2 regions of the Metabacillus sp. cB07 genome follow, and region 2 is predicted to be linked to the other one. Evidence: riboswitches for the same ligand, from Rfam matches in the RefSeq annotation. Region 2 holds a riboswitch; the other holds the start of a gene.
The links. A riboswitch is a leader RNA that binds a small molecule or an ion and turns the genes downstream of it on or off. The one in region 2 is predicted to bind lysine.
Positions count from the first base shown of each region.

Region 1: another riboswitch for lysine. It lies ahead of JOJ89_RS15660 (aspartate kinase); the one in region 2 lies ahead of JOJ89_RS18155 (amino acid permease).

Region 1 is NZ_CP069296.1:3,039,617-3,044,010, reverse strand. Features, by position in the region: gene uvrC (excinuclease ABC subunit UvrC) at 1-1,330, shown strand, start outside; lysine riboswitch at 1,405-1,586, shown strand; gene JOJ89_RS15660 (aspartate kinase) at 1,717-2,958, shown strand; gene JOJ89_RS15655 (YslB family protein) at 3,008-3,424, opposite strand; gene JOJ89_RS15650 (succinate dehydrogenase cytochrome b558 subunit) at 3,772-4,380, shown strand.
Region 2 is NZ_CP069296.1:3,536,360-3,540,753, reverse strand. Features, by position in the region: gene JOJ89_RS18160 (CBS domain-containing protein) at 1-192, shown strand, start outside; gene JOJ89_RS18155 (amino acid permease) at 225-1,640, opposite strand; lysine riboswitch at 1,757-1,934, opposite strand; gene JOJ89_RS18150 (twin-arginine translocase TatA/TatE family subunit) at 2,156-2,332, shown strand; gene JOJ89_RS18145 (M3 family oligoendopeptidase) at 2,467-4,260, shown strand; gene JOJ89_RS18140 (alpha/beta fold hydrolase) at 4,318-4,394, opposite strand, start outside.

The sequences.
Region 1 (4,394 bases), 500 kb from region 2:
CACACTCCCTGATCGTGTATGCCTTTACTACCACATGGGACAATGCCTTGCACCCTGCGTCTACAATGTGACCCAGGAACAGAACAGGCAGATGGTGGACGAAATGACGCGCTTTCTTAAAGGCGGATTTAAGCAGATTAAAGAGGAACTCTCAAAGAAAATGCTGGCTGCATCTGAGAACCTTGACTTTGAACGTGCGAAGGAATTCCGGGACCAGATTGCCCATATTGACGCCACGATGGAAAAGCAAAAGATGACGATGAATGACTTTGTCGACCGCGATGTGTTCGGTTATTCGTACGACAAGGGGTGGATGTGCGTTCAGGTGTTTTTTGTAAGACAGGGCAAGCTGATTGAACGGGATATTGCCATGTTCCCGCTTTATCAGGAACCGGAAGAAGAGTTTTTAACCTTCCTCGGCCAGTTTTACTCAAAGAGCAATCACATTCTTCCTAAAGAAATACTGCTTCCGGACAGCGTTGACCGGGAGATGGCTGCTGAGCTTCTCGGAGTCACTGCGACGCAGCCTCAGCGGGGAAAGAAAAAGGATCTCGTTCTGCTTGCACATGAAAATGCGAAAATTGCCCTTAAAGAAAAATTCTCGCTGATTGAGCGCGATGAAGAACGAACGATAAAAGCGATCGACCAGCTGGGTGAAAAAATGGGTATTTATACGCCTGCAAGAATTGAAGCCTTTGATAATTCAAACATTCAGGGTACAGATCCGGTATCGGCCATGATCGTTTTCATTGACGGGAAGCCTGCTAAAAAGGAATACAGAAAGTATAAAATTAAAACCGTTAAAGGCCCTGATGATTATGAGTCGATGCGGGAAGTTGTCCGCAGACGATATACGCGCGTCCTGAAAGAAGAACTACCGCTTCCTGACTTGATTATTATTGACGGGGGAAAAGGCCACCTTGCAGCAGCTCAGGATGTGCTTGAAAATGAGCTTGGCTTGACCATACCTGTAGCAGGCCTTGTAAAGGACGACAAACATAGAACATCCAACCTCATGGTCGGCAGTCCGCCTGAAATTGTGGAGCTTGAACGAAACAGCCAGGAGTTCTATCTCCTCCAGCGCATTCAGGATGAGGTTCACCGGTTTGCGATTACTTTCCACAGGCAGACGCGCGGAAAGACCGCTTTTCAATCGATTCTGGATGACATACCCGGCGTTGGCGAAAAGCGCAGGAAGGTCCTGCTGAAACATTTCGGGTCTGTGAAAAAAATGAAAGAGGCAAGTATTGAGGACATTATCGCTGCAGGCATGCCTTCAAATACCGCAGAATTAATCTATGAAAAACTGCAGGAAAAAGAAGAAGCATAAAATGTTCTTGCTTTAAGCAGTAAGGTTTGCTAAAATTTTAACTAATTTCATAAATCAGATCGTTTAGTTCGTTAAATGACGGTAGAGGTGCGGACTTCAAGAGTAGCGCGTCAGAGGAAAATGGATTCCTTTGAAGACGCGTGAAAGGGGAGCGCCGCCGAAGCAAAGAAAGAGCCATTTCTTCTCTTTGCTGGTTTTGCGTTTAAGAGACGCAGGATTGTCAAGAAGATGTTTTTCTTGGAGCGCTATCTCATTGTATGAATGAAGTTCCATTATTCGTTTATGCAAGCAATGAGATAGAGAATCTCATTGCTTTTTTTGCGTTTTCCGGGATTCTCCCTTTTACTTGCTGACGATCAAATAAGACTTGAAAGGCGAGAGGCGATATGGGTTTAATTGTACAAAAATTTGGGGGCACATCAGTTGGTTCTCCGGAGAAAATCATGAATGCTGCCAACCGTGCAGCTGAAGAAAGCCAAAAGGGCAACAGTGTTGTTGTCGTTGTATCGGCAATGGGGAAAACAACGGATCATTTAGTATCACTTGCAGCTGAAATCACACAAAAACCAAGCAAGCGCGAAATGGACATGCTGCTTTCAACAGGAGAGCAAGTGACCATCTCTCTACTGACAATGGCTTTGCAGGCGAAAGGCTATGACGCTGTTTCCTATACAGGCTGGCAGGCCGGCATCAGCACAGAGCACGTCCATGGAAATGCGAGAATTTCCGGAATTGATACAGAGAAAATAGAAAAACGGCTTTCTGAAGGGAAAATCGTCGTTGTTGCCGGATTTCAGGGCTTTGCAGACGGCAGCGAGATTACGACTCTTGGACGCGGAGGATCCGATACAACAGCAGTTGCCTTAGCAGCGGCGCTGAAAGCGGACAAATGCGATATTTATACAGATGTGACGGGTGTTTACACAACCGATCCGCGCTTTGTAAAAGGGGCAAGAAAGCTTGAGGGAATTTCCTATGATGAAATGCTTGAGCTCGCTAACCTGGGAGCGGGTGTCCTGCATCCGCGTGCAGTTGAATTTGCCAAAAATTACGGAGTACCGCTTGAAGTCAGATCCAGCACAGAAGCCGAACGGGGCACGCTTATTGAGGAGGAAACAGATATGGAACAGAATTTAATTGTAAGAGGCATTGCATTTGAAGATCAGGTGTCAAAAGTGACGGTTTGCGGGCTGCAAAACGGATTGATGGCTCTTTCCACCATTTTCAAAACACTCGCAAGCCACGGAATCAATGTGGATATTATTATTCAAAGTACAGCAAACGCACAGATTGCTTCTCTTTCATTCTCTGTTAAAACAGGTGAGGTCGAAGAGACCGTGCACGTTCTTGAAACGTATAAGGAGGAACTCGGATTTGAACGGATCGAATTTGAAAACGGCCTGGCCAAAGTCTCGATCGTAGGATCCGGAATGGTCTCAAACCCGGGAGTTGCCGCGGAAATGTTCCATGTTCTTGCGAAGGAACAGATTGAGGTGAAAATGGTCAGCACGTCAGAAATAAAAGTTTCAACGGTAGTCGGCCATGCTGATATGGTGAAAGCGGTAGAAGCGCTGCACGACGCATTTGAACTTTCAGAGCAGCCGGCAGGCGTCCTTGGCGCCAACTGAGAGCTTTGATGAAAATAAAAAAAGGGCGGGTATCATGAGTACCCGTCCTTTATTCGTTTTCAAACTCCATGTCTTTGTAGTCCCATTTCACAGTAAAGTGAACTTTGTCCGCACGTTTTTTAACATGCTCATATGTTTCGGTGATCTGCTTGTTCATGCGCTGCACCTGCTGGGCGATGAAACCTGCTTCAAGCTGGAACGAAGGTTCTTTCATCGTTTTAAATCTTGCCTGGATCAGTTCGCTTTGCAGCTGAAATTCCATTTCGTCTTTTTTCTTATGTACAAGTGAAAGGTTTCCAAAGCCTGCGAGCGAAAAGAAAGCGATCAGCTCGTCGATGGATTCTGCCGGATACTTCCGCGCAAGGCTCTTGCCTGCCCAGTACATCATGGAAGCGGACTCGTTCCCCAAAATGTCAGGAATAAGCACTTCTCTAAGGAGTTCATATGCAAACGCAGGCACCTGCATATCTCTGAGCTGTGCCGTGTCAATTTGTTCTTTCGTTTTTTTCACATTCTTCCCCTCTTTCTGATTTTTATTATATATCAAGATGCGGCATGAGGCACATGCAATAAAAGTAAATTATCTGACCGATCAGCGCCAGATTAGTATTTTAAGAAAATAAAAATTGTTTGAAAAAGAGATTTGTCACAAAATTAAAATTTATGAACACGTTTTCTTGACGCTGTACCGCGTGAGGAGTACAATAAATTTGTCACATTTTATCATACAATGTTTATTTTTTTAAAAGATTGCCGGGGAATAGGAGAAACATTAAAAAAAAGATTTTAAGATTACTAGGGGGTTATGTTGAGATGGCTGGAAACAGAGAGTATTTGAACCGAAGACTTCATTCCTTGCTTGGAGTGATTCCGGTTGGCGTCTTCTTAATTCAGCATCTTGTTGTAAATAACTTTGCAACAAGAGGAGAAGAAGCATTTAACAATGCTGCACATTTTATGGAAAGCTTGCCGTTTAGAATTGTTCTGGAGACATTTATTATATTCCTCCCGCTTTTATACCATGCAATCTACGGAATTTACATTGCGTTTACAGCGAAAAACAACGTCAGCAAGTTCGGATACTTCCGCAACTGGATGTTCATGCTTCAGAGAATCTCAGGTGTTATTACACTGATTTTCGTTTCATGGCACGTGTGGGAAACAAGAATTGCAGCTGCCTTTGGAGCAGAAGTGAATTTTGATATGATGGCCTCTATTTTCAGCAATCCATTCATGATTGTTTTTTACGTAGTTGGTGTAGTATCAACAATCTTCCACTTTGCAAACGGCCTGTGGTCATTTGCTGTGAGCTGGGGAATTACAGTCACTCCTAGATCACAATTGATCTCCACTTACGTGACAATCGCACTTTTCCTTGCACTGTCCTACGTTGGAGTCAGCACTATTTTTGCATTTGTTTGATGAGTACTAGAATC
Region 2 (4,394 bases):
ACGGAAATTCCTTATCACCGCAAAAACGAGCCCATTTCCATTCAGGCTGAGATGGAACATATTATTACAAGGGCCATGGAACAGAATTTTGTGCCAGTGACTGATGACAAAGGAATCTTCATTGGAATCATAAGAAGGAGAGAAATCATTGAGTATTGTGCAAGCCAGATGTTTGCTCCGGCAGCAAATTAAAAGGGCTGCATAATGGATGCAGCCCTTTTTGGTTAAGCAGAGGCAGATTCTTCTTTTTTCATGTACTTTACAAGGAATGGATAGATCACAAAGCCTGCAAGGAAAAGGCCGACACCTAAAGCAAATGTTTTAAGGTCTGCTGTTCCGGTGACGATAACCCAGACAGAATAAATACAGGCTATGGACGCGATGATCCCGTCTTTTACACGCGAACCCTTTACCAGATCATACGTTTCTCCTTTAGCAATCAGCTTCAGGAAGAAGATGGAGGATACTAGGTACGGGAAAAGATAAGCAAGTGTAGCTGACGTTGTCAGGAACGTATAAGCTTCGCTGATGGTTCCTGAAATCGTTGAGAAAATGAAAATCTGCGACATCAAATTTGTTATCAGCAGGGCATTTAAGGGACTGCCTTTTTTATTGGTCTTTGCAAAGAATGCCGGGAAGATGCCTGATTTCGCGGCCTGATACGGCACTTCAGAAGAAAGCAGAATCCAGCCGATGGTGGAACCGAACAGAGACACAACGGCGAGCAGAGCCATCGCATTCGCTCCTGCATCTCCTAAAATAACGGAGAGCACATCGACGAATGGTTTGTCGGAGGTCTGCAGCTGTTCATGCGGAAGAACGGCCATGGTTATAAGTGTGATAATCATATAGATGAAAACAGCAATGATTAAGCCGGTAATAGTCGCTTTTTTCACATCTTTTTGTGAAGATGCACGACCTGAAAGAATAACGGCCGATTCAATGCCGACAAACGCCCATAAAGTTGAGATCGCGGCGAACTGAATTTGACTTGTCAGTCCGAGTGTACTGCCGCTGTCTGTTTCAACCGGGAAATAGAATTCGCCGAAAGAGGCAGATTCGAGTGCAAATAATCCGGCAATGATAAACAGCATAAATCCAATGACTTTAGAAGCGGTAGCAGCAAAATTAAGCTTCCCTGCACCCGTCATGTTTGTGACAAGAATGGAATGAGTACCCCAAAGCAGGATGGTACACACAGCAAACGTTACTGCTCTCCCAAGCTGAACGTCCTGTGAACCTATCGTAAAAAGAACCGATTTGTCAGACATAATCGGAAAAAAGGAAGATAAATAGCCGGCAAAGCTGGTGATAATGGCGACATTGCTGATCCAGTTCGCGACCCAGTATCCCCAGACCATACTGAAGCCTGCGACATTTCCTTTTTTAGGCGAATCAAAAAGTGCTTTCGCATAGCTTTGAGGACCGGCCGTCAAATCCGGTCTGCGGATAGAAAGATTGCCGAAAACAAGAGCAATCATCAGTACGCCGAATCCAGTGACAAGCCAGGCGCTCGTTACACCGAGAGGACTTGCCGTTTGTGCAAGTGTACTCGGAAGCATGAAAATACCCGATCCGACCATATTTCCTACAACAAAGGCTGTTAACAGCCAAAAACCCCATTTTTTCTGTTTCAAAATGTGAAACCTCCTATGGAACACATACCTTATTTTCAGTCTGTGTCATTCTTGATAGAAACAAACAAAAAGACGCACGGAAAAGTCCGTGCGCCAGAATACGCAAAAACTCACCATCATCTCCAGATAGCACTCCGCAGAAAAATCTGCGGCAGTCCGGCACCTGTTCGATGCCGTCCCAGCGTATAACAGTGTGGCTGTTATACACTTCGGCGCGAAGGCCTTTCGTCATGCGTTCATCAGCCCCACCGGCCTCATGCATGCTACTCTTCCAATCGCGCAACCTCTACCTCACTGAGATGTCGTGAGGATTTTTAATGTTATTTTAATAGCATTAATTTAGCAGGGGGATATAAATTTGTCAACGAGATATCCCATTTAGCAATATTTGCATGATATCTTGAAATAATTGTCACCAAAACTTCACTTTGCAATGTACACAGGAATCTACTATAATTTACAAAGATAACGTTTTCTTTCTATTTTTATGAAAATATGACATGGAAGAAGGGTACATGATGAACTTGGGATTCGGCGAAATCATGTTGATTGTGTTTGTGGCACTCCTGCTTTTCGGACCGAAAAAACTTCCGGAGCTGGGCAAAGCTGCAGGCAAAACACTGAGAGAATTCAAGAATGCAACAAAAGGCTTAATGGATGACGATGAGGTAAAATCAGATAAATCTGTAAAGTAAATAAGAACAGCCTGCGGGTTGTTTTTTTTTTGATTTTAAAAAGAGTAAGAATTATACAAAAATTCAAACGGATGTTATATAATAGACCTGTCAGTTTATTTAGTGCAGCGAAATACTTAATAGGGGGTAGAATTATGAAAGCCGCTACATATGCAGAAACATGGGATTTGAATGTGTTTTTCGGAGGAGGCAGCAAGTCTGAAAGTTTTAAGCGCCACTTAGAAGAGCTTGAAAAGGACGTTCCATTATTTAAGGCCGAGGCAGATCAGCTGGATGTGCCAAGCTCAAAAGAGGATCACGTTTACCTTAATGAAATCCTTGATTCATTTCAGGGGATTGCAAAAAGAATTAGACAGGCGGGTGCATTTGTCGGCTGCCTGCAGGCCCAGGATACAGAGGACAAAAACGCTGCTGTTCTGAGAGGGAAAGTAACGCAGCTCAGCTCTCACTTTCAGAATGCACTCGCAAGCCTTGATCAAAAGCTTGTAAAAGTGGAGGATAGAATCTGGGAAGAGCTTATTCTGACGGAAAGTCTGGCTGACCTCAGCTATGTGCTAACTGAACGCAGAAACAAAGCGAAGAATAAACTGCCGATGGAGCAGGAAACGCTGATCAATGCTCTTTCTGTTGATGGATATCATGCGTGGGGACAGTTTTATGACACTCTCGTCTCAACGGTGAAAATTCCATTCAGAGAAAATGGAGAAGTAAAAGAACTTTCCGTTGGCCAGGCGGCCAATAAATTCTCAAGCGGGGACCGTGAAGTACGCAAGGCTGTTTTTGAAGAGTGGGAAAAAGCATGGGGAAGCAAAGCTGATTTATTTGCACAAACGCTGAATCATCTTGCGGGCTTCAGGCTGAATGTCTACGAAAAGCGCGGCTGGAACGACGTGCTCAGCGAGCCCCTTGAAATCAACCGGATGAAGCGGGAGACGCTTGATGTCATGTGGAAAGTTATCTCTGAAAACAAGCAGTCTCTAGTGAAGTATTTAAAAAGAAAAGCAGAGCTTCTCGGGGTGGAGAAACTCAGCTGGTATGATCTTGATGCGCCGATCGGCGGCAAAGAGTCGAAGGTTTCCTACCAGGAGGGAGCTGAGTTTATTCTAGATCAGTTCTCAAACTTCGGAGAGGAGCTTACCTCTTTTACGAAAAAAGCCTTTGAGGACCGCTGGATCGAAGCGGAAGACAGACAGGGAAAGGCGCCGGGCGGATTTTGCACAAGCTTTCCTGAGAGCGACCAGTCCCGCATCTTTATGACGTTCTCAGGCACGCCTTCAAACATTGCGACTCTTGCCCATGAGCTTGGCCATGCGTTTCACCAGCATGCAATGGCAGGCGTTCATCCGCTGAACCGCAGCTATGCGATGAATGTGGCGGAAACGGCTTCGACATTTGCCGAGATGATTGTGGCGGATGCTTCAGTGAAAAAAGCAAAAACGGAAGAAGAGCGCCTTGCCCTGCTTGAAGATAAAGTACAGCGCAGTGTGGCGCTTCTGATGAACATACATGGCCGTTTTATTTTCGAAAATGCGTTTTATGAAGAGCGCAAAAAAGGAATGGTGAGTGCCGAGAGAATCAGCGAGCTGATGGAAGACGCTCAGAAAGAAGCCTATTGTGATTCATTAGGCGAGTATCACCCGCACTTCTGGGCATCAAAGCTCCACTTTCATATTACGGGCGTTCCATTCTATAACTTCCCGTATACATTCGGTTACTTGTTCTCGCTTGGAATCTATGCAAAAGCGCTTGAGGAAGGAGCTGCTTTTGAGCAGAAATACATTGCCTTGCTTAAAGATACAGGCTCGATGCAGGTTGAAGATCTTGCCATGAAGCATCTTGGCGCTGATCTGACAAAAGAGGATTTCTGGAAAGACGCAGTGGCTCTTATAGTTCAGGATGCAGAGGAGTTTCTTGAGGCAGTAAAATAATTATAAGATACTGCACCCTTAAGCTATTTGAAGGGGTGCAGTTTTTTTGTTTAAAACTTATTGATTCATGATGATCCATCTGTCGATTGTATTAACAATAAGGTCCTGCTGAATATAAACGTTGATGTCCGCTT